2 regions of the Austwickia chelonae genome follow, and region 2 is predicted to be linked to the other one. Evidence: riboswitches for the same ligand, from Rfam matches in the RefSeq annotation. Region 2 holds a riboswitch; the other holds the start of a gene.
What was found. Region 2 has a riboswitch for cobalamin ahead of DX923_RS15465 (ABC transporter substrate-binding protein). Riboswitches for the same ligand answer to the same signal wherever they lie in the genome.
Positions count from the first base shown of each region.

Region 1: it holds a riboswitch for cobalamin, as region 2 does, so the genes downstream of both, DX923_RS12290 (ABC transporter substrate-binding protein) here and DX923_RS15465 (ABC transporter substrate-binding protein) in region 2, are expected to answer to the same signal.

Region 1 covers NZ_CP031447.1:2,774,867-2,786,814, reverse strand. Annotated here, with positions in the region: gene cobN (cobaltochelatase subunit CobN) at 1-2,994, opposite strand, end outside; gene DX923_RS12305 (radical SAM/SPASM domain-containing protein) at 2,991-4,079, opposite strand; gene DX923_RS12300 (ABC transporter ATP-binding protein) at 4,446-5,507, opposite strand; gene DX923_RS12295 (FecCD family ABC transporter permease) at 5,504-6,640, opposite strand; gene DX923_RS12290 (ABC transporter substrate-binding protein) at 6,637-7,866, opposite strand; adenosylcobalamin (AdoCbl) riboswitch at 7,924-8,070, opposite strand; gene DX923_RS12285 (DUF2891 family protein) at 8,094-9,194, opposite strand; gene DX923_RS12280 (DUF979 domain-containing protein) at 9,241-10,209, opposite strand; gene DX923_RS12275 (DUF969 domain-containing protein) at 10,206-10,940, opposite strand; gene DX923_RS12270 (LamB/YcsF family protein) at 11,058-11,834, shown strand; gene DX923_RS12265 (5-oxoprolinase subunit B family protein) at 11,834-11,948, shown strand, end outside.
Region 2 covers NZ_CP031447.1:3,522,941-3,534,888, reverse strand. Annotated here, with positions in the region: gene DX923_RS15505 (hypothetical protein) at 1-6, opposite strand, end outside; gene DX923_RS15500 (hypothetical protein) at 6-389, opposite strand; gene DX923_RS15495 (APC family permease) at 508-1,845, opposite strand; gene DX923_RS15490 (FAD-dependent oxidoreductase) at 1,892-3,580, opposite strand; gene DX923_RS15485 (YeeE/YedE family protein) at 3,577-5,025, opposite strand; gene DX923_RS15480 (SDR family NAD(P)-dependent oxidoreductase) at 5,389-6,243, shown strand; gene DX923_RS15475 (MFS transporter) at 6,348-7,682, shown strand; gene DX923_RS15470 (ornithine cyclodeaminase family protein) at 7,679-8,617, shown strand; cobalamin riboswitch at 8,665-8,848, shown strand; gene DX923_RS15465 (ABC transporter substrate-binding protein) at 8,908-9,960, shown strand; gene DX923_RS15460 (FecCD family ABC transporter permease) at 9,957-10,985, shown strand; gene DX923_RS15455 (ABC transporter ATP-binding protein) at 10,982-11,782, shown strand; gene DX923_RS15450 (OPT family oligopeptide transporter) at 11,918-11,948, shown strand, end outside.

The sequences.
Region 1 (11,948 bases), 750 kb from region 2:
GTCGTCGAGCAGCTCGACCAGATTCGGAAAAGCGTCCCGGAAGAACCCCGAGATCCGGGGAGTCACATCGATCCGTGGTCGCCCGAGCTCAGTGACCGGGACGATCTCCACCCCGACGACCTGCCCGTCGGTCGCCCAACGAGGGCGTAACCCCCACAGATGCAGGATCTCGGCGACGTCCTCCCCATGGCTGCGCATATTGGCAGTACCCCACAGGATGATGCCGACGTTGCGTGGCCAGCTGCGCCCGTCCGGGTTCTCCTCCCGGTAACGGGTCAACAAACCCTCGGCGAGATCGACCCCTACCCGCCACGCCGCCGGAGTCGGCAACGTCCGCGGATCCAAGGAGAAGAAATTACGCCCGGTAGGCAGGATGTCGGCATTGCCCCGGGTCGGTGCCCCGCTCGGCCCAGGAGCGACGAAACCACCCGCGAGACCGGTCAAGACCGCTTCGACCTCGTCCTCGACCAGGGAGAGTCGTGGCACGAGATCGGTGACGACATAGGTCAGCCCGGCCTCCACCCCGGCATGCCGTCGACCCAGGACCTGTGAGACCGCCTGCGTCACGGCCTCCTCGACCACAGCGGACCCGGTCTCGAACGGCACGTCCAGACCGGCGAGGGCAATGTCGTACACCGCCTCGACCAGGGACAGGCAGGCCTCGTGCGCCCGGCGCAGATCGTCGACGACCTCACCGGAGTCACCCAGACCAGACCCGGGGAGGAACGGATCGACCCCCCAACAGTCCAGCACGGATTCACGCAGGCTGGGGATCTCACCGTTCGGGAGCCTGGTGAGCTGGACGAGATAGCCGACGACCCGCTCGCGCGGCCCCAAGCCCTCCGACGGCTGCCCCGGATCGGCAGCCACCCGGCCCAGAACATGCAGACCGTCACTGATCGCATTGTCGGACAGCTCCAACAGATAGTGACGAACGCGGTGGGCGAACCCATCCGGATCGGCCAAGGCCGCGGCTCGATCGACCTCGAGATCCACCTGTAGATCTGCCGCGAACACCGCATCCCAGAGGGCCTCGGCAACGGCCGCTGCCGCTTCCGTCGACCGGGATGCCGCGTCCGGGTACTCCCGGGCCAGACGGTCCACCGCAGCGGTCTGGTCGTCCAGGTCGGCATGACGCATCGGCGGAGGCAAATGGTCGACCATCACCGCGTGACTGCGTCTCTTCGCCTGGGTGCCCTCACCCGGGTTGTTGATGATGTACGGATAGATATTGGGCAGCTCGGCCAACGCCAGCTCGGGATAACACTCCTCGGACAGCCCGAGAGCCTTCCCCGGCAACCATTCCAGACTGCCGTGCGTGCCGACATGGACCACGGCATGGGCACCGAAGACATCACGGATCCAGCGGTAGTGCGCCAGATAGTGGTGCGGTGGAGGGAGAACCAGCTGGTGAATGTCCTCATCGATGATCCTCTCCAGTTGCCCCCGGGGAGGTTGGACGGTCAGGAAGACGTTCCCGTCGAGGAACCCGGCAAAGCTGAGCTCTCCGTCATGGACGAAGAGCGCACCGGGCGGTTCACCCCAGGAGTCGACCATGGAACAACCCACGGCATCGGGCAGCTCGGCATGCCAGGCCTGTGCGGTGGCCGAATCGGCGTGCGCCTGCGCGCGAGCATGCATCGCTTCGGGAGTCAGCCAACGCCGGTCACAGGTCAACGACTCCAACATGCGTTCCGCCAGCTCGTCGCCGGTGGCGAACTGCTCCGGTACGTCGTACCCGAGCGAAGCCATCCGCTGCAGGAGGAGCCTCACGCTCTCGAAGGTGTCCAGCCCGGAGGCACAGCCGATCCGGTCGTTGCGCGGCGGATGGTGATGGAAGACGACGGCGACCCGGCGCCGGCCGACCGGGGTCCTGCGTAACCGAGCCCAGGCCAACGCCAGAGCGACCAGTGAATCGACCCGGTCGGGGACCGGCACCAGCCTGGTCAGCAGGGCGCCGGTCACCGGATCGAGGGCATCTGTTTCCCGGGTCGCGATCATCCGGGCGATCAACGCACCGTCGAACTCCGGGTGGGCAGCTTGCACGGTGACATCGATGCTCGCCATGCCCTGCGTCGTCGCCGACCAGGTCGCCAGATCGACGCTCGAGGTCATCGCCTGCAACACCGGCACGTCCAGCCCCGGGAAGATGTCGGCCGAAGCCGGGTCGACGGCCAACAACGAGAAGCTCTGGGCATTGATGACGACATCCACCAAGGCCTTCCCGTCCCGCCGGAAGAAACGCTCCACGATCTGACGGGTATCGGCATTCCCCCGGGCGGTATCCGCGAAACGCCGCCCGAAGACCGGCACCACCTGAGCTCCCGCCGCCCGGAGCCGGTCCACCAGGGCGTCGATGTGGGCCGTGTTGTGCTGCACCCAGTACGGCTGGGGGAAGAGCACCCCGACCGTCGGGCGTTGCGGATCCAAGCAGGCCAGATAGGCGTCCTCGTCGCCGACCAACCGCTCTGCGGGCAGATACAACCCCTCGGTGGGCACCGGCGCCGGAACCGACCGCGCTTCAGGAAGATCTTCCGACGGTTCACCGCGGCGCTCGCGGACGGCGGCAGCGACCTGGGACAGGGCTGCGGTGAGATTGTCGACACCCCCGGCGTCGATGAGGCGTATCAGCCGGTTCCAGGAACCGTCGGCGAGTCCATCGCCGTGTTCCTCGACGGCGTCGGCGGCAGCGTCGTCACTTCCTGCGGGCTGAATGTGCAGGTAGGGGCGGGCCGGGTCACCACGCGGGGGAAGGACGGCGGCCAGCTGGGACCATCCCGGACAGCTGTCCATCCCGCCGTGCAAGGAAAGCACGACAGCATCGGAGGCCAGCGCCGACGCGACGAAGTCGGAGATACCGGCAGAGTCGGACAGCTGCAGCTGCCCTCGGGCGGTGACGGTCACATCGGCACCGGACTCGACGAGCCGATCGAGGGCTTGGACGACGACGGCGAGATCGCCACCGGTCGCGCTGAAGTAGCAGATCGAGGTCATGATCTGGTCCTTTCCGACTCGGCGAGGGTTCGATGCAGTACACAGGCAAGGTCGGCGCTCTCGGAGGAGCCAGGCTTTCGGGTGCTCTCCATCCGGGACGGACAGTCGCCGGGACATCTGCCGTCCAACGGGCAACGGTGGCAGGGGCCACGCAGAGGCGTGGCGCGGAACTGGGATCGCAGACAGGGCCAATCGACGTCATGGATGGTCCCGGCAGCGCGTTTCGGGTCACCGACAGCCTGTGAACAGGGGTAGACGGTGCCATCCGGGGCGACGGCCACGCTTTCGCCCAGCGAGGCATGACAGTAGGCGCCGACCGAGGCCAAGGGCCGAGATGATGGGGAACCGCGCTCAGGCCGGGAAGAGATCCTCACCGGTACGGCGTTCTCTGAAGCCAGGCGCAGCGACCGACGGACTGTTTCGAGTTCTCGCCAGACGAAGGGGGCGCAGCGCATCCGAGTCAGGCGGGTGACCACCGAGTGCAAGGACCGCAGCCCGCAAACCAACTCCGACTCCGAAGCTGTCAGGTCGGGGCGTAGCGAGGCAGCTCCCAGCGGTGTCAGCAAGTCCAGGGCCAGACCACGGATGTTGGGATAGCCAGCGAGCATCAGTGCTGTTTCACCCAGCCGCAGGACGTTCGCGGAGGTGACGACAGTGGTCACCCTGACAGGGACGCTGTGCTCGGCGAGCAGGTCGAGCCCGGCGAAGGTCTGCCGGGCGCGGCCCCGGAGGGATTCCTGCACGTCGGGCGGGCCGTCCACACTGACACCGACCCCGATCCGGTGACGGCGCAGCAGCCTCACCGTCTCCGGATCGATGCGGGTCGCATTGGTCTGGACGTCGACCCTGGCAGGTAGACCGTTCTCGGCGACATGTCGACAGACCAGGTCGATGAGTTCGGGACGCAACAGCGGCTCGCCCCCGGCGAACTGGATGTGGAAGGGGTCTCCGGAAGCCGCAGCGAGCTCGACGGCAGCCAGGGCAGTCTCCTCGGACATCACACCACGACGGATTCCTCGATAGCAGTAGAGACAGTCGAGGTCGCAGGCTGCCGTCGGCCACAGCGTCAGAGAACGGATCGGCACATTGCCTCCCGGTCCACGTGGTCGTAAGCCAGCCGGATGTTGCTCCGATGGGGTGGGCCTCCGATGGGGTGGGCCTCCGTGTCCGACTCTGTTCGGGCTGGGGCTCCCCGTAGGGCGAGCGCACGAGGAGCACTGGAATAGTAGGCGTCGGCACAGATCAGGAGACCTATTTTCCCCCATGGCTCGGAGCAGGACGCGGCTTCTGGCTGCCCGGCAAAACCGTAACTGCTGCTGGCTGGCTCAGGTGCGACGCTCAATTGAGCGCCTTGGTCGGCGGCAGAATGAACCGCGTCTCCGAGGTGGTGCAGGTTCTCTTCCGTGTGACCGTGTTGCGGGTCAAGAGGTGCGATTCCCAGGCGGAAACAGTCAGCTGACACGTTTCCCTCCGCGGAAGTCTGCACGTTTCCAAGCGCTCGCGGTTGAGTGCACATCGGCCAGGTTGTCGTGGTCTGTTTGGCCGTGAACCGGGTGGGAGATAGTCCAGGACATGCCGTCCTGGCTGACCGAGACGAGCAAGCCGCTGTTATCCCGTGTAGTTCCTGAACGGACGTCGTATCCGGCTCTCAGCAGACAACGTGTCGTCAAGGACGCCGCGGTTCCGGAGCCGTCTACGTACGCGGTCGGGCGTCCAACGACTTCAGGGCGGAAGGTCAACGTGGTCAGGTCGAAGCGCACGCCTGGAGTGGCGAACGGGCGTGCGAGTGATCCGTCACGAGCGAGATCCTCAGGGCCACCGACGACCAGTTTCGTGTCTCGCCCGGCCACCCAGATCCGTTCTGAGTACGTCAGGATCGATTCGATGTCATGGGTGCAGACGACCGCGGCGATCTGTCGGTCGGTGCAGATCCGTCGGACCAACTCCAACAAGGAGACTCTGCCGGGAGGGTCCAGGAAAGCTGTGGGTTCGTCGAGCAGAAGGATACGGGGCTCTTGTGCGAGTGCACGGGCAACCATGACTCGTTGGCGCTGGCCGTCGGAGAGCTCTCTGATATCGGTATGCGCCAGGTGAGCAGCGCCGACAGCATCAAGGCTGTCGGCGATGGACGCGCGGTCCCTTGTATCGAGTCGACCGGTGATCGAGGAGTAGGGGTGGCGCCCGAGCGCGACGACATCTCGGACTTTGAGCCTTCCAGGGTCGAACCGGTCGGTGAGGACGGCGGCCAGACGAGTCGCGATCTGCTTGCGATGAAGTGCCGAACTGTCTTCTCCGCAGAGCCGGACGGCGCCGGCGAAAACAGGCTGAAGACCAGATATCGACCGGAGGAGAGTGCTTTTTCCGGCGCCATTGGGCCCGACCAGTCCGACGAGTTCCCCTGGAAGAACTGCAGCATTGACATCTTCCAGGATGATCCTGCGATCGGACCGGGACAGCCTGTAACCGACGGTCAACCCCTTGAGCTCGAGGAGAGGTGGAGCGAGCTCGGTCATGTGTCGGCTCCTCGCTGTCGGCGGAGCAGGATGTAGATCACGACGGGTGCTCCGAATGCGGCGTTGACCGCGTTGAGTGGCAGTACCCCGTCACCGGGAAGTCCGGCGGCAATATCGGCGGTCAACGCCAGAGATCCGCCGATCAACGCACATCCGGGCAGAAGAACTTGGTGGTCTGAGCTGCTGAAGAACCCTCGGGCCAGGTGGGGGATGGCGATGCCGAGAAAGCCGATGGGGCCACAGAAAGCTGTGGCGCATCCGGCGAGCACTGCGCTGCTGAGCACGATGCACCCGCGTACCACGTGCAGGTTCATACCCATCGTTTGGGCGTAACGGTCGCCTAGGAGAAGCGCGTTGAGCCATTTCGCTAGGAGGAAAGTGGCAAGGATCCCGGCGAGTAGTACAGGGCCGAGAACGGTGAGATTTTGCCAGGTCACCCCGTGGTAGCTGCCGAATCCCCAGCGTACATACTGGGCTACTAGTTCTGGGGTGGCTCCGGCTAGGAGCACGGTGACGCAGGCAGAGACCAGGTAGCCGATCATCACCCCGAGGAGCAGCAGGGTGTTTGATGAGTGGAGGAAACGCCCGACTGTCAGGACGATCAGCATGACGGTTGCGGATCCGGCGGAGGACGCCATGATCAGTCCCATGTCGCCGGTCAGGCCGAGACCTGAGGTCAGTGAAGCTGCGTACCGTGAGGTCCCTGCGAGAAGGACCACGAAGGCGACTCCGAGGCCTGCTCCAGAGGAGACCCCGAGGACGTAGGGATCGGCTAAAGGGTTACGGAAGAGCGTTTGCATCTGCAGGCCGGTGACTCCCAGGGCCGCGCCGACCAGGATCGCGGTGATGGTCCGGGGGATACGAATGTCAAAGAGCACCGTCGAGGTCACCAGATCGTCGCGGGAGCCAGCTAGGGCGCTCACTAGATCTCCCAGGGGGATACGTAGTGCCCCCAGTGCCATCCCGGCCAATGCTGCGACCACGAGTAGGGTGAGTAGTGCGGTGAACCGCCACCACAGCCCGAAATACAGGGGTCGGTCGTGTGCAGGGCTGGTGCCGTCTGACAGGTCGCTGCGGTCTGGGTATTCGGTGTCGCTCACGTCCTTCATGCTTTCGGCGATGCTCTGGCTCATGCTTTGGGGACTTGCTCGTAGTAGGTGAATTCATGTCCGGGCATCAGCTCGGGGTGCAAGATGGCGACCAGATCGGCGAGCACACGGTCAGGACGAACCACGCCGGATTGCCAGTAGTCGTTGCCGCCGCCGGGCGTCATCCGCTTGGTGAAAGTCCAGACACGGCCATTCTTGACGGCTTCGAGGTTGCCGAGGCGAGCATCGTCCTTGACCGGTTCGGCCAGGCTCTTCCACGGGGAGGAATGCGTGGCACCCAGCCAGAACTGGGCTTGCGATCCTTTGCCGAGAACTACCTCGAGATCTAGTGGTTTACTACCGGTTCCGGCTACCTCTTGGAGGATGTAGTCGCCCCCTGCGTCCTTGATCTCGTTGGCGACATAGCTGTCCGCCGCGGTGGCGTACCAGGTTCCTCTCGACATTGAGCCCAGAAGGACCGTGGGGCGTGAGGCGACAGATTTCGCCTTTTCAGCAACGGCTTGGTAGTCGGCTCGGATCTTGGCATAGACCTCAGTGGCTTTCTTCTCCTCGTCGAGGAAGAGCGCGGTGAACTTCGTCCATTCAGCACGTCCGAGGGCAGTTTTTTCGAGCCATTCGGCATTTGCGACGACGGGGACGCCGAGTTCAGCTAGTTTGACGTCGCTGGACTTACTGGTGCCAGAGGTGACGTACAGATCAGGTTTCAATGAGACGACCTGTTCAGCGCTGATATCGACGCCGTCCTGTTTGAAGCCTTTGATGCGTCCGGCATCAACGGCCTCTTTGACGGTGCCAGGGGCCAACTTGTCTGCGGAACCGACACCGACGAGTGCATCGACTTTGCCGAGGAGATCGTAGGCGGGCACCTGGGTGGTGGAAGCTGCGGCGACTCTCTTCGCCGGAATGGAGAACTTGCGAGCTCCTGCCAGGTCGCCGGTCAGCTCTGGGGCTGGTGCTCCGCAACGGACCAGGACATAGGTTTGCGGCGGAGCTCCTGGCGCTGGCTGGGCGACAGTGACGATCTTGTGGGATTTCTTGTACTGCACCTTCACGTTGGTGGCGTCCTCGAAGACGACCTTGTCCGGGTAGTAGTCCTTCTCCGGGTCGAAATCGGTGATGCAGCCGCGGTCCTGGCCGGGTGAGCCGGTGGCGCGGTGGTCGGTGGAGAGGCTGCAGGATGTGGGGAGCAGCGCGGTCACCGCGACCGCGGCAACAGTGGTGGTACGGCGGAAGAACAGCGGGGCGGGCATGGGCCACTCCTTCGGTGGGCCCACGAAGGAGTGTCGTCTGTATACCTGCGATGAGGTAAGCGGACCGGCCCTTCCTTCGAGGGCTTGACACGGTCGTCCCTGCCACGAGGCGACCGGACTTACCCTCTACCAGGAGGTATCACCGTTGCGGGACAGTGTCGGAATCTCGCCGACTTCGCTCGTGACAGGTCACTACAGGCGAAATCGCTAGTAGTAGCGCGATTATCTCATCTCGGGCATATTCGGTTAGGGCCGATGGTCCTTGTTCGGCGGCGTCGAGGAGTGGTCATTGTTCGTCCTTGGTCGGTGTCGTCGGCCAGCTCGCCCAACAGTGCGAAGGAGACCAGCCAGTGGGTCGCCATGAAATGTCCTCCGGTCATCACCGGAATCACCGCCTCCACCTGACGACGAGCCCCCGCCTGGACGTCGGCCGCCGCTTGCTCGGGCAGCCACTCGACCAGCGTCCGCAACTGCCACGATCGGGACAAGGCCAGCCCGTACAGATGGGCCAGATGGCCGTCGGTCCCGTCGAGCACCGGCGGTACCTCCAGGAGATGGGCGTGCCGGCCAGCACCCAACCCGGGCAACAACCGGGCCAGACGATCAGCCCGCTGCTCCTCGGGCAGAATCCCCAACAGGCATTCGGCCTCGGACAAGGCCGGGGAGAGGAAATCCTGCCCGCTGGGCTCGAAACGGGTGTCGAGGTCGTCGTCCGCGTCGTACCAGTCGAGGATGCCCTGACGCACCACTGCTACCGTGCCGGTGTCTTCCAGACCGGTGTACGCCCGGTGCAACAAGGACAAGGCGAAAGCGGTATTGCTGTGCACCCCGTGCCGTACCGGGAAGACCTGCCTGTCCAGCCAGCTCGGCACCAGCTCGCCGATCGCCACAGCCAGCGGATGTGCCGCGGCCGACCAGGCTGCCGACTCCGGACGAGGGCAGCGGTGGAGAGCTGCGCAGAGCATCGCCGCCCACGCCCACCCGTAGGGGCGCTCAAAATTGGGGCGGGCGAGGAGATAGTCCGCCTCGGCGGCCAACGCCGAGCTGGACAACCGGCCGTTCAACAGGCGCACCACCCGGTCGGTGAGGTCGTCGTCGAGGCAGGCCGGTGCGACGGTCAACAAGGTCACCAAGGACCACTGCATGTGCGCCGAACTGTGCCAGTCCAGCGAGCCGTGGAAGGCAGGATGCAACCGCCACGGCGTCACCTCACAGTCCTCGGGGCCGTCAGCCAGGTGCGCGGCAGCATAGGGGAAAGGCGTCTCCAGGACGTCGCAGGCGATGGCAGCCCAAGGTGCGGCCTGGCGCCGGAGTCGATCGGTCATCATGAGGGAGCTCCTTGGCAGAAGGGAGTCGGACCGTGGCGGGGCAGGGTCAGAAGGCGAAGACGGTGATGATCCCGATATTGCAGGCCAACAAGGCGACAGCGGTGGGGAGCTGGGCCTTGATCGGGCCGTACTGGTCCTTCATCTCCAACAAGGCCGCTGGGACGAGATTGAAATTGGCGGCCATCGGGGTCGCGAGGGTTCCGCAGAAACCGGCCAGCATGCCCACCGCGAAGATCACCGTCGGATCACCCTGGTAGTGCTGCACCAGCAGCGGCCACCCGATGGCTGCGGTCATCACCGGGAAAGCGGCGAAGGCATTCCCCATGACCATCGTGAAGGCGGCCATGCCCACGCAGTAGAGAGCCACTGCAGCCAGCACCGACCCCTTGGGCAGCAGACCTCCGGCGACCTCGCCGACGGCCTTGCCGACCCCGGACACCTGGAAGAGCACCCCCAAGGTCGCCAACATCTGCGGCAGCACCGCCGTCCAGCCGATGTGCCCCAGCAGGCGTCGCCCCTCGTGCAGCGGAACCGCCGGAGACTTAGGACGCAGCAGGACTGCGGCCACGGCCAAGGCGGCCAGACTCGCGATGGTCAGGCCGATGATGGTGGCCGACCCCTTCTCCAGGAGCAGTCGGCCACCGATCCGGGTGTCGATCAGTACGGTCGCGAAGATCGCCGTGACGAACGGGATCGTCAGCGCAGGAAGGAAGAGCTTGTTCCCGAACCTCCGCGCGAACACCTTCCGTTCCTCGTCGGTGGTCGAATTGTCGGCGCCCTTGTGGGGCAGCCCCATCCCGGCCAAGACCGCCATCGAGATGACGATCACCCCGAGGACCCACGCCGGAGCGGTCTTGGCCACCACGAAGGTCGAGTACCAGAAACCCAGGCCCAGCAAGATCCAGAACAGCCCGGACAGATGCCGCCGGGGAACGCTGTGATCCATCGCAGCCTGCCCGCCGAGCACGACGAAGAACGCCCCGACCAGCCAGTACAACCATTCGACCTGGATCATCGGATGACCTCCGGGGCGGCGGTCGCCGCGGCCTCGGCGCCAGCAGGCCTCGGCTCGTTCTCCTCGGCGGACATCCTGCGTAATGTCCGATCGAGCCACAGCAGCCGACCGCCGTGGATCAGGAAGGCCGCGATCCCTGTGGGTACGGCCCACTTGGCCAGATCGATCGGTTCGAGGGACAGCCCGTAGGTGGAGTCGACGAAACCGGTGATCAACAACAACGACCCGATCGCGATGAAGATGTCCTCGCCGAAGAACAGGCCCACGGTGTCGGAACTCGCCGAGAAGGCCTTGATCTTCTCGCGCATCCGCTCGGTCAGGCGAGGGTGCTCACGTTCGGCAGCGCCCTCGGCCATCGGGTACAGCAGCGGACGCACACTCTGCGCGGGCCCACCGATACTGACCAGGCCCATCGCCGCCGTGATCTGCCGGATCAACATGTACAACATCAGCAAGCGGCCGACGGACAGCTTCGTCAACCGGCCGATCAGTGCCCGCGCCTGGAACTGCAGACCGTACCGTTCGATCAAGCCGATGACCGGCAGGGTCACCACGAAAACGGTGACACTGCGACTGCTGGCGAAACCTTGACCGAAGGTGTCCAGGATCTGCATCGGGCTCAACCGGCCGAGGAGACCCGCGACGATACCGGCCACCGTGACCACCAGCAGGCTGTTGATCCTCAGCGCGAAACCGACGACCACGACGACGACGGCGAGCAGGACCCACATGGTGGCCTCCTGAGGGTGAAGGGAAAGGGCGGACGTCCGCCACCGTAGAGCAGTCGGGGAAGCTGTGAAGGGCAGCCCGGAAATTTTTCCTGCCGCTGTCGGTGATTGGATGGGCCCATGCGGATTGACCTCAATGCCGATGTGGGAGAGTCTTTTTCCCGATGGAGCCTGGGCGATGACGCCGAGCTGGCTCCCGTGCTCTCCAGCATGAACGTGGCCTGCGGATTTCACGCCGGAGACCCGTTCGTGATGACCCGGACCATCCGCCTCGCCGCCGAGCACGGACTCACCGTCGGTGCCCATGTCTCCTACCGTGACCTCGCCGGCTTCGGACGACGCTTCGTCGACGTCGAGCCCGAAGAACTGTCCGCCGAGATCCGCTACCAGATCGGTGCGCTCCAGGCCGTCGCCGCCGCTGAAGGCGTGCGCGTCGCCTACTGCAAACCACACGGCGCGCTGTACAACACGATCGCTCATCACCGTGGTCAAGCCCAGGCCGTCGTCGACGCGTTACGCGGACTCGCCGACGCAGGGACACCTCTCATCCTGCTGGGGCTGCCAGGATCGCTGGCCGGTGAACTGGCGGACCGAGCAGGCCTACCCACGGCCACCGAAGCCTTCTGCGACCGGGCCTACACCCCCGAAGGAACTTTGGTCCCGCGCAAAGATCCCCGAGCCGTCCTGCGCAATCCCACCGTGGTCGCAGCCCGCGCCGTCCGCATGGTCACCTCCGGCGTCGTCGATGCCGTCGACGGCAGCACCGTGCGGCTTCACCCGGACTCCCTGTGCGTGCACGGTGACAGCCCCGGCGCCGTTGACCTGGCTCGCGCTGTCCGTGCCGCGCTCGACAACGCCGGTATTCAGGTCACATCCTTCGCCGGAAGCACCTCCTGATGCGGGTCCTACCCAGCGGAGTCGACGCATTTATCCTTGAATTCGGTGACAACGCAGAGGCTCTCGCCTACCTGGCAGGGCTGCGTAGCCATCCGGTCGACGGTGTCGTCGAGA
Region 2 (11,948 bases):
CGCCATCAGTCCATCCTCAACATTGAAGTCCCTGGCGCGCCGACACCCCCGCCCGCAGACGAGGCCAATCCCGACACGGCATCGGACTCGTTCTGCCCCGCCGAGGAATCCACGTCCGCGAGTGCTTGGGCATACTCCTGCAACGCCGGCAGGATGCCCGACGCTGCTTTGAACCATGTGCCCAGCTCGGTGTTCAGCACGTCGGCGGCGTGCCCCGTGAATCCGGAGGAGGCGGCCTGGACGGCGTCGGCGGTGTTCGCCAATACCCGCTGCACTTCGGCAGCCGACACGAGCACCCTCTCAGCTGCGGCACGCTGATCACCTAGACGAAGTTCAAGATCCAACGACACCATGATCTCCTTACCCAGCCGCCCACCCGGAGCTTGCATGATATCGAGATCGGCTCACAGGGTGCCGGACGTGAGACGAGGCATCACCTTTTCAGCCGGACCGAGATCCTCCGCCGTACCCTGCGCAGGCAGCACCTGCCGACCTGCTCACTGCACCCTACTGAGCTGCTTCGCACTCACCCCCGTCGAACGGACCCAACCCGATCTGCGGTCGACGCATCACGTAGACGACCACACCGATCGCCATCCACACACCCAGGGCGACGAACTCGGTCGTCCCCAATTGACCCGGCGACCCCGGAACCAGCAGCAACAGCAGGAAAGCCAGCGAGGCCAGCACCCCGACGACCGCCTGCGACCGCTCTCCACCATGGCCCACCCTGGTCGAGATCAGACAGGTCGACAGATAGGCCACCCCGGCCAGCACCGAACACATGTTGACGACATAGTTGACGACTTCACGCCCCGCCCAAGGAGCGATCAACCCGATCCCCAAGGCCAGGAGCACCGCCCGGTCGTGAACGCCCGCCTGGTTGCGGCGAAGGAAACCTGACGGCAGGAAACGATGGTTGGCCAACGAAGCCGCCAACTTGCCGGAGGACAACATGAACGCATTGATGCCCCCCATCACGGCACCGGCCAGAGCCAGGATCAACGCGCCCAGACCGACCGGCCCCAAGACGGACTGCACCGCGGCACCCGTCGGCCAGGTCACCGAACCCACCTGATCCGGGGAGAAGACCATCCCGGTCAACGTGTTGAGCGCGGCATACAACGACGCACCCAGGACGATGCCGAGAACCGCGAACCGGCTCGCAGCCCCTGGCGCGAACCCCAGATCCCGCGAGACCTGCGGGATCACGTCGAAACCGACGAACAGGAAAGGGACGATGGCGACCACACTCCCCACCCGCCCCCACGAGATCGACCAGCCAGCCAGGTAACTCTGGGCGAACGGCCCCAGATCCACCAGGAAGAACATCAGGGCGAAAACGACCGCGACATTGGCGACCAGCCCCAACACGAGGACGTTCTGGACGCGAGCGCTTCCCCGCAGACCCCTGATGTTCAACCAGGCGAAGAGCACCATGACCGCGCTGGCGATCGCCACATCGGAGACGTACACCGGGTAACCGGCCACCGAGTAGAGATATCCGACCGAGACCGCCTCACCGAAGACCCGTTTGAGGACCAGCACGAAGGCCGTCCCGTTCAGTCCGACCAGGCTGATGTAGGCCAGCAGCAGCGACCAACCGACCGCGAAACCGACTACCGGCCCGAGATGCTTGTACGCGTAACTGAACTCGCCACCTTCGTCGCCGTGGCGCAGCATCATCACGTGGTAGCCGGTCTGGATGAACACCATCAGCACGGCGCCGATGGCCAACCCGATCGCCGTGTCGACAACCCCGGAGGTCTGGAGGAAGCGCGATCCCGGCAGGGTGAACGAACCCCAGCCGATGATCGCGCCCACCACCAGAGCGATGACGTCGATCCGTGTCAGCCGATGTGAGGTCGCTTCGGCAGGCGCTGGCCTTGTCTCAACTGAAGTTGTAATCGGTCACCACTCGCTCGCGCTGGTCCATCACGTCGTGGAAGTACTCGAAGTTGCTCAGCCCGAGGAAGGCACCGTTCACGTTGACGGCTTCGGGGAACCCGGTCTGGTTGAGCTCGCGGGTCACGTAGTACGAGCGGTGTCCGATCCGGCAGTGCAGGTACACCGGCTGGTCGGTGGGGATCTCGTCCAAACGGTTGCGGAACTGGCTGAACGGGATGTTCAACGCTCCTCTGATGTGGCCGAGGTCGTATTCGTCGGGTTCACGGACGTCGATGATGGTGGCGCCTTCGTCGATGAGGCGACGGATGTCCCGGTGCTTGACCTGCCGGATCTCGCCGTTGAGCTGGTTGGTGGCGACCAGCCCGGCCATGTTGAGGATGTCTTTCGCGGTGCTGTAGAGCGGGGAGTAGCACAGCTCCAGTTCGGCGAGGTCGTGGACGGTGATGCCCTGCATGAGCAGGGCCGCGACGACGTCGATCCTCTTGTCCACGCCGTGTTTTCCGACGGCCTGTGCGCCGAGGACGCGTCCGGTGGGTACTTCGTAGATCAGCTTGAGGTGCAACGGGGTGGAGGTCGGCATGAGCCCGACCTTCTCGGCGTTGATGTAGTAGATCGAGTCGAAGTTCAGCTCTTGGGCGGCGCATTCGGCTTCGTTGAGGCCGGTGGAGGCCGCGGTCAGGTCGAAGACCTGCAGGACGCTGGAGCCGAGCACGCCGGTGCGGCGGTTGAACCGGCCGTTCACGTGGTCGGCGGCGGCGCGGGCCTGACGTTGAGCAGGTCCGGCCAGGGCCAGGCGCATCGGTTTGCCGGTGAGTCGGCCGAATTCTTCGACGGCGTCGCCGACGGCGTAGATCGAGGGGTCGCTGGTGCGGTAGTTGTGGTCGACCTTGATGCCGCCGGTGGTGCCGATCTCGAGGCCTGCGCCGCGGGCGAGGGTGGTTTCCGGGGTGACGCCGATGGCCATCACGATCGTCTGTGCGGTCACGGTGCGTCCGGAGGCCAGGGTGATGGTGTCCCCGTCGATGGCGGCGACCGCGTCCCCGAGGGCGAGGGTCACGCCTTGGTCGTGGATCTCGCGGTGCAGTGGCTGGACGATGTCGGCGTCGAGCCGGAGCATGACCTGGTCGGCGGCTTCGACGAGGGTGACCTTCTTGCCTGCCAGCCGCAGGTTCTCCATCACTTCGAGGCCGATGAATCCGCCGCCGATGACCGCGATCTCTTCGGCGGCGTCGCAGGCCGGCTTCAGCCGTTCGATGTCGACGACATTGCGGACGACGTGGACATTGTCGGCGTCCTTGCCGGGGATGTCGGGAATGATCGGGTTCGCGCCGGGGGACAGGCACAGGACGTCGTACGACTCCTCGAACTCGGTGCCCTCGTCGACCTTGCGGACGGTCACCGTCTTGTTCTCACGGTCGATGGAGACGACTTCGTGGCGAGGGCGCACCTCGAGGTTGTACCTCAGCCGGAAGGTCTCCGGGGTGACCAGGACCAGGCTGGATGCTTCTTCGACGATGCCGGACAGGTGGAAGGGTAACGCGCAGTTGGAGAAGGAGACATCGCGGCCGCGTTCGAAGACGACGATCTCGGCGGTCGGGTCGAGCCGTCGGCACCGGGCGGCGAAGGACATGCCTCCGGCGACTCCGCCGACGACGACGATCTTCTTGCTCATGCGCTGGTTCCTTTCGAAGCGGGCACGTCTTTCGCGCCGCTGGTCTCTTCGCCGGCCGCGGAGGCCGGGACGGGCGGGTAGTTGGGGGGTTGGGTGTGGCGTTCCGGTCCGACCAGGTTGATTCGGCCGTGGAAGTACTTCAGGGCGAGGATGCCGCCGGTGAACAGGGCGACGCCGAAGACCCATCCGGACAGGGAGAGGTTGCCGATACCGGAGAACAGGGCACCGATGTTGCAGCCGCCGGCGAGGCGTGCGCCGACGCCCATGAAGAGCCCGCCGACGGCGTAGGTGAAGGCGTCCACCGTGGAGAACTTGGTGTCGAGGCGGAATCGTCCGGCGAGGAGCAAGGCACAAGCGGAGCCGAAGATGATGCCGACGTCGCGCACGGACCCGCTGTGGTTCAGCAGGCCCCCGGCCACGGAGGTATTGATCGAGGCGAATGAAGGATGGGTGATCTGGATGCCGAAGAGATCGAGGAAGGCCACGGCCCATACGGTGAAGGCGCTGGTCACACCCCATGACTTCTTGGTCGTGATCAGGATGAAGAGGAACATGAAGGCCAGCAGGATGCCGCCGGTGCGGAAGTCCCATCGAGTGACCATCAAGTGGTGGTAGGTCCGGGGGCTGAAGAAACGGAAGGGTTTCCCGGTGTCTTCCTGGGGGACGTACCTTTCGCCGGCATCCCATTCCTCGACCTGGTAGTACCCCTCACGTTTGCGGTACTGCTCGTAGCGTCGGACGAGGACCCACAGACCCATCAGGCCGAGGAGGGTGGCGATCACTGCTCCGGAGTAGCCGAGATGGTCCGGCAGGTAGACGCGGACGCCAGTGCCGATGGGGCTTTCGGTCATCACGGCACGCAGCCAGTGTCCGGGGACGGAGCCGAGGATGAAGAAGGGGAGGGAGAAGAGGACACGTACAGCCCCTTCGCCGAGGTCGGCGAGGGTTCCGGAGGCGCAACCGCCGGCCATGATCATCCCGGCGCCGAAGATGACGCCACCCAGGACGAGGGGGAGGCCGATCTCGAGGATGACCTGCGTTCCGGGGATGACCTTGGCGCCGCGTCCGGCGTTCCAGGCGGCGACGGCACCGTCCTGTACTGCGGCCCAGTGGATGCCTGCGGTGACGACGGCGGCGATGGCGAAGGTGAGCAGGAGCGCTTTGGAAAGGCTTCCTTCGCCGGTGATGTAGATCCGTTTGACGCCACCGGCGAAACCGAATCGGCTACGGGTGAGGATGTAGCCGAGGGCGAGTCCGGTGCCCATGTACAGGGCGAAGATCTCGGGTTTCTTGGCCAGTAGTCCGAGGAGGAAGGCGACGATGATGACGCCTGCGCCGATGACTGGCTGGTAGCGGTTGCGGAAGGGCGGGAGCGGTCGCAGTGTGCGGTCGAGGTTCCCGTCAGGCGAGACGCGTGTGGCCTCGCTCTCCGTCGGGGCCTGCATCTGTATCTCCTTGTGATGGGTGTGCCTGGGTGGGGTCACTGTCGAGGAATGTCAGGGGGTATGGACATTCGTCGCCGGATGTTCGGGGCAGACATCGTCGTCGGATTGCCGAGGTCAGGCTTGCCTAACTAAGTCTGGCCATGGGGTGCCCTCTCGGGCGCGCACGCAGTAAGGGTGACGTCCGTGATTCTGATTGTGTCACTAGCGTTTTCATAAACTTAAAGGGGATCACCATTATGGCTTCCACCAGCAGGGAACGTCCGTGGTCGAGCCGATAACGCCAAACGACGCCGCCTCCGAAACCACGAAAAACCACAGCGGACAACTCCCCGACACCGCTGCTGTCCGGCGTACGCTCCCGGGGTGGAAAGCACCCCGGAGAACAGAAAGAGAACCGTCCTCATCACCGGGGCCGCACGCGGACTCGGCGCCGCCGCTGTCACACGCTTCCTCGCCGGGGGCTGGCGCGTCGCCGTCGCCGACCTCACAGTCCCCGAACCCACCTCATACCGCCACCCGCCACATGACGACATCCTGCCCGTCACCATGGATGTCACTCAGGACGACTCGGTGGCGAAGGCGCTGCGCCACGTGGAGAAATGGTCCCCCGACGGGCTCGACGCCGTCGTCACCTTCGCCGGGGTCACCGGCATCGGACCCCTCATGGACACCCCCATCCAGGACATCGATCGGGTCCTCGACGTCAACGTCCTCGGCACCCACCGCACAGTCCAGGCATCCTGGCACCTCATCCGCCAGGCAGGTGGTCGAGTCGTCCTGATCGGCTCCGAGACCGGAAGGCAACGGGCAATGCCCATGAACGGCGCATACGCCATGAGCAAACATGCCGTCGAGGCCTATGCCGATGCGCTCAGACGCGAACTCATGTTCGTCGGTGTCGACGTGATCCTGATGCAACCCGGCCCCTTCCGCACGGGAATGACCTCCCGGATCACCGCGGCTTTCGACGCCGTCCCTGACAGCTCCCCGTTCAAGCCTCTGGCCCGCGAAGCCGGGAAGAGGGTCGGAGACGAGGACGCCAAAGCCTCCGACCCCTCCGTCCTGGCCGAGGCCGTCTTCCATGCCACGACCGCACACCACCCGAAGCCCCGTTACCCCGTACGGCTCAACCGAAGGCGCGAGCTGCTTGACCGGCTACCGACCGCGCTCGTCGACCGAATCCTCAAATACTCCCTGGCCAGGTCAGAAGGTGCTTAACCCACAAAAAGCCACAAAAATACCCCTATAAAAATGACAGATCATTCCCAGGGAGATGGCATGATCTCCGGAACGACATCCCGCTTCCGTCGCGAGGAGCCCACATGGCCCAGGCGCCACCACCGCCCATCGACCAGAAGGCGACCAACCGCCGAGTACTGATCGGCAGCCTGTCCGGTAGCGCCATCGAGTGGTACGACTTCCTGCTCTACGCCAGCGTCGCCCCGATCATCTTCAGCAAGCAGTTCTTCCCGAACGACGACCCGTTCATCGCGCTCATGCTCGCCTGGCTGGGTAACCTGCTGACCTTCGTCGTCCGCCCCTTCGGTGGCATCGTCTTCGCCCACATCGGAGATCGCGTCGGACGCAAGAAAACCCTGGTCATAACCCTGTCCATCATGGGTCTCGGCACAGTAGCGATCGGTCTGCTCCCCACCTATGCCACCATCGGAATAGCCGCTCCGATCCTGTTGTACCTCTTCCGCATCATCCAAGGGCTCGCCATCGGAGGCGAATGGGGCGGTGCACTGCTCCTCGCCTACGAATACGCCCCGGACCACCGCAAAGGACTCTTCGGCGCGATCCCCCAGATGGGCGTGACTCTAGGCCTCCTGATGGGCAACGCTGCCATCCTCCTGGCCACCATGCTGCCCGGCGAGGCCTTCGAGACCTGGGGCTGGCGAATCCCCTTCGTGTTCAGTATCGCCCTGGTCGTCATCGGCCTGTGGATCCGTGACGGTCTCGGTGAGACTCCCGCCTTCCGGAAGGTCCAGGACGGCGGCACCGTCGAGAAACTCCCCCTGGTCACCACCCTGCGCGAACACTGGCGTTCCGTGCTGGTCGCCGTCGGCGCGAAAGCCGTGGAAACCGCACCCTTCTACATCGTGGTGACCTTCATCGGGTCGTACGCGATGAAGATCGGCTACGGAAAACAAGACGCCCTCAACGCGGTCCTGCTCGGAGCCCTCGTCAGCTGCTTCTGCATCCCCGCCTTCGGAGCGCTGTCCGACCGCGTCGGACGGACCCGCACCTACCTCGTCGGAGTGGGCTTGCTGACCGCGATGGCCTTCCCGTACTTCCTACTGGTCAACACGAAATCGATGCCGGCCTTCTACCTGGCGTCAGCGCTGATGCTCGGGATCGCCTGGGCACCGGTCACCGCGACCCTGGGCACGCTGATGTCCGAGACCTTCAGCGCGAAAGTGCGTTACACCGGCATCACTCTCGGGTACCAGATCGGAGCCGCGATCTTCTCCGGCACCGCACCGCTCCTCGCCGAATGGCTGTTCAAAGCCTCGGGCAGCTGGTGGCCGATCGCGGCGTACATCGTCGTCCTCGGCGTGATCTCGGCGATCGCCGTCTCCTTCGCACCCCGACTCGCCGTGGTCGAAGGACGTTCCACCGATGAAGAGATGTCGACTGTAGAAGGAAAAACATGAGTACACCGACCTGGATCGATGCCGACGAGGTGCTGCGAAGGGTAAGCGCCGACCGCGCCCGCAGGCTGCTCCGTGCAGCGCTGGAGGGTGGCCTCGACCCGGCACTGGACCCGCCGCGTAGCAGCCCTGAAGCAGGAGCCGGGCAGCTCCTGCTCATGCCGTCGTCGACAGCGACCTCCGCCGGTGTGAAAGTCCTGTCGGTCGCCCCGGCCAACCCGGGCAGGGGGCTTCCTCGCATCCAGGCCTGGTACGTCCTCATGGACGCCGAAACCCTGACGCCGAGCGTCCTGCTCGACGGCACGGCACTGACGGCACTGCGTACCCCGGCCACCTCGGCGCTCGCTGCGGAGACGCTCGCCCCGGACGAGGTGGACGAGCTGGTCCTGATCGGCGGCGGCCCCCAGGCTCGAGGGCACGCCGAAGCGATGTCCGCGATCCGCAGGATCGGCCATGTCAGCGTGGCGGACGTCGAGCAGGACCGGGCCGAGAACTGCGCAGGGCAAGTTCGTGAACTGGGCCTGGACTGTGACGCGGTGACCTCTCCGGAGGAGGTCGAGGCCGCGGTACGACAGGCCGGGATCATCGTCTGCGCGACCTCGTCCGCAGAACCGGTCATCAAGGGGGAATGGGTGGCAGACGGCGCCTGCGTCGTGGCGATCGGCTCACACGAGCCGGACCGCCGTGAACTCGACGCGGCACTCCTCGGTCGTGCCCAGGTCGTCGTCGAGGACGTGGCCACGGCGCTGCGGGAAGCCGGTGACGTGATCATGGCGATCGAGGAAGGGTCTCTCACGGAGAAGGATCTGTACGTTCTGCGAGATGTAGTCCTCGGACAGGTCGAGCGTGCCACCGACCGTCCGAATGTCGTCAAGACGGTAGGAATGTCCTGGCAGGATCTCGTGGTGGCCGAGGGAGCGGTGTCCGAAGGCGAATGACCTGCGCTGTGGGCACCTGCGACCGGTAGGTTGCCCACAGCCGATCCTGTTAGCCTCGCCCCGTCGACGCCCTCTCCCCCGTCGAGGGCAGGGAATCCGGTGAGAATCCGGAGCTGACGCGCAGCGGTGTGAGTGACACGGCAGGCCAGATGCCACTGGGCGAACCGCCTGGGAAGGTACCTGACGTGGACGACCTCGAGCCCGAAGACCTGTCGACGCCTGCAGCACGCCGCTGTCGGCCCGTCCCGGCCTCGCGTTCCAGGTCGTTGAGCCGAAGGAACCTCATACCCTTGGCCTCCTCCCGCGTTGCACTGTCCGCCATCGCCGCAGCAGCATTCCTGACCGTCACGATCGCCGGATGCGGTCCGTCCGGATCCACCCCAGGTGCCTCGAAGACCGACGGAAGCGACAGCCCGGCGAAGGGCTATCCCGCCAAGGTGGCCAACTGTGGCGGTGAGATCTCCGTGACCAAAGCGCCGCAGCGGATCGTCGCGATGAATCAGTCGAGCACCGAGACCCTGCTCTCCCTGGGCCTCGGCGATCGAATGGTCGGCACCTCGACCTGGTTCGACCCGGTATTACCGCGCTTCACCGAACAGAACTCCCGCATTCCCCGGTTGGCCGACAACAACCCGTCGATGGAGACCGTCCTGGGCGCGAAGCCGGACTTCGTCGCCGCGACCTATTTCGCTGACCTGCCTGGAGAAGGATCGACGAAACCCGAGGCTTTTACCCGGTTGGGCGTTCCGGTGTACATGGCGCCTGCCGAGTGTGCGAAGAGCCCCGGTGGCAAGGGTGACGGGGAGCGCACCGCGAAGCTCAGCCTTGACGCCATCTACCAGGAGGTCGCCGAACTTGCATCCTTGACCGGTCGACGTGAAGCCGGGGAGGAGATGGTCGCGTCCTTGAAAAAACGAGTCGAAGCGGTCTCCGGGCAGGGGAAGAAACATCCGGTGACAGCTGCCTTCTGGTTCGCGAGCTCGGAGTCTCCTTATGTGGCAGGGGGCCTCGGCTCGCCACAGATAGCTGCCGAGGCCGTGGGAATGACCAATGTCTACGCCGGATCCCAGCAGGAATGGCCCCAGGTCGGCTGGGAGGACTTCGCGACCAAGGACCCGGACGTCATTGTGATCGCCGATCTAGCCCGTCGGCGCAAGTCGGCCGACTCCGGTGACGAGAAGATCGACTTCCTCGAGAAACACCCCGTCACCTCACAGATGAGAGCAGTCAAGAACAAGCAGTACATCCGGTTGGCCGGATCCGAACTCAACCCTTCGATCCGCACTGTGGACTCGATGGAGAAACTCGCCGCAGGTATCGAAAAACTCGGCCTCAGATCGTGAAAATCGAGGCTCCCCGACCCTTGGGCCTTGCCGCTCTCTGGGCGGCCGGAATCGCCGCACTCATCCTCTCCGTCGTCGTGACGGTGACTTTCGGGCCAGCCCCGATCTCGGTCACGACTGCCTGGAACATCCTTCTTGAAAGACTGGGAGCCACGACTTCCGGCGCATCCGCACTCGAGATCGCCATGGTCGCCGACCTGCGACTCCCCCGGGTTCTTCTCGCGGCATTCTGCGGGGCAGGCCTGTCGATCTGCGGTGTCGTCCTGCAATCGCTCCTGCGAAATCCGCTCGCGGACCCCTACCTCTTGGGAGTTTCCTCGGGAGCCTCCACCGGCGCGGTCTGTGTCCTGGTCCTGGGTGTCGGCAGCACCCTCGGCCTCTCTGGCGGAGCCTTGCTCGGCGCGGTGACCGCTTTCGGCGCGATGCTCCTGCTCGCTCGACTCGCCGGCGGAACCACCGCCACCGTCGTCTTGGCCGGAATCGCCGTCACCCAGGGTTTCTCCGCGCTGACCTCGTTCATCGTCATGATCGGTGCCGACGCCACGACAACTCGTGGTGTGCTTTTCTGGTTGATGGGCTCGCTGGCCACCTCTAGTTGGGAGGACGTCGCCCTGGCCGCTGCGGCGCTCGCGCTCGGCCTTCTGCTCTGCTTGTTCTGCGCCTCGTCCTTGGACGCCTTCGCTTTCGGCGAACGAGCCGCTGCCTCGTTGGGAGTCTCGGTCGTCCGGATTCGTGGGCTGCTTCTGCTCGTCACGGCGTCGATGACCGCGGTGATCGTCTCCAGCTCCGGCGCGATCGGTTTCGTCGGTCTGGTGCTTCCGCACATCGCGCGCGCCATGGTCGGTTCTCGGCATCGAGTTCTGATGCCGACGGCGGCCTTGGTCGGGGCGATCTTCTTGGTCTGGGCGGACACCATTGCACGGACAGCTTTTGCGCCCTTGGAGGTCCCGGTCGGTGTGATGACGGCACTTGTCGGTGTTCCTGTTTTCGCCTTCATCCTCGTACGCCGTCGGAGGGCCTCATGAGTCTGACCGGACACGAGCTGTCTTGGAGCGTCGAAGGTCATCTCATCGTCGGTGAGGTGACGGTAGGGGCGGTTCCTGGGCGCACGGTCGGCTTGCTCGGCCCGAACGGGGCAGGTAAGACGACGTTGATGCGCATGCTTGCCGGGGTCCTCAAGCCGGAGTCAGGGGTGGTGACTCTCGACGAGGTCGACCTGAAGGTGCTCCCTCGTAGGGAGGCGGCGCGCAGGTTGGCTGTTGTCGAGCAGCAGGCGGAGACGGTAGAGGATCTCAGTGTCGAGGAAGTGATCGACCTCGGTCGTATTCCGCATCGCAGCAGGTGGTCCGGTATTTCAGCCGAGGACCGACGGTTGGTGCACGCAGCAGCCGAGCGAACCGGGGTGGGGCATCTCCTCAACCGACGTTGGCACAGTCTGTCCGGTGGAGAGCGGCAGCGGGTACATCTGGCTCGAGCTTTCGCCCAGGGCGGGTCGACTTTGCTGTTGGACGAACCCACGAACCACCTGGACGTGAGTCGGCAGCTGGAGATCCTTGCTGCGGTGCGTTGTTCTGGTCTGGCGGTGATCGTGGCCCTGCACGACCTGAATCTGGCTCTGTCGTATTGCGACGAGGTGGTGGTCCTGGCTGGTGGACGGCCGGTGGCGAGTGGGCCTCCGCAGGAGGTGCTGACGGCAGGTCTGATCCGTGAGGTCTACGGGGTGGAGTCCCGGGTCCGGTGTTTCGACGATGGTGCTCCGCCGCTGATCCAGTTCCTCGGCCCTGCTGGGGAAGATCGAGTGGTGAGTCTTCAAAAGACCTGAATACTGCTGATGGACAAGCCAAGAGGATTAGCATGAAATGAGCCGTCGGGCTCCACAGTCGTGTCCGCCCGAGAACGGTCGGGCCTGCGGGCGAGCGGTTTGCGGGTCTGGAACGCCCTCGAGGAGGAGAGTGCCGTGGCCGCACCGACATCGCAGACAGCGCGGA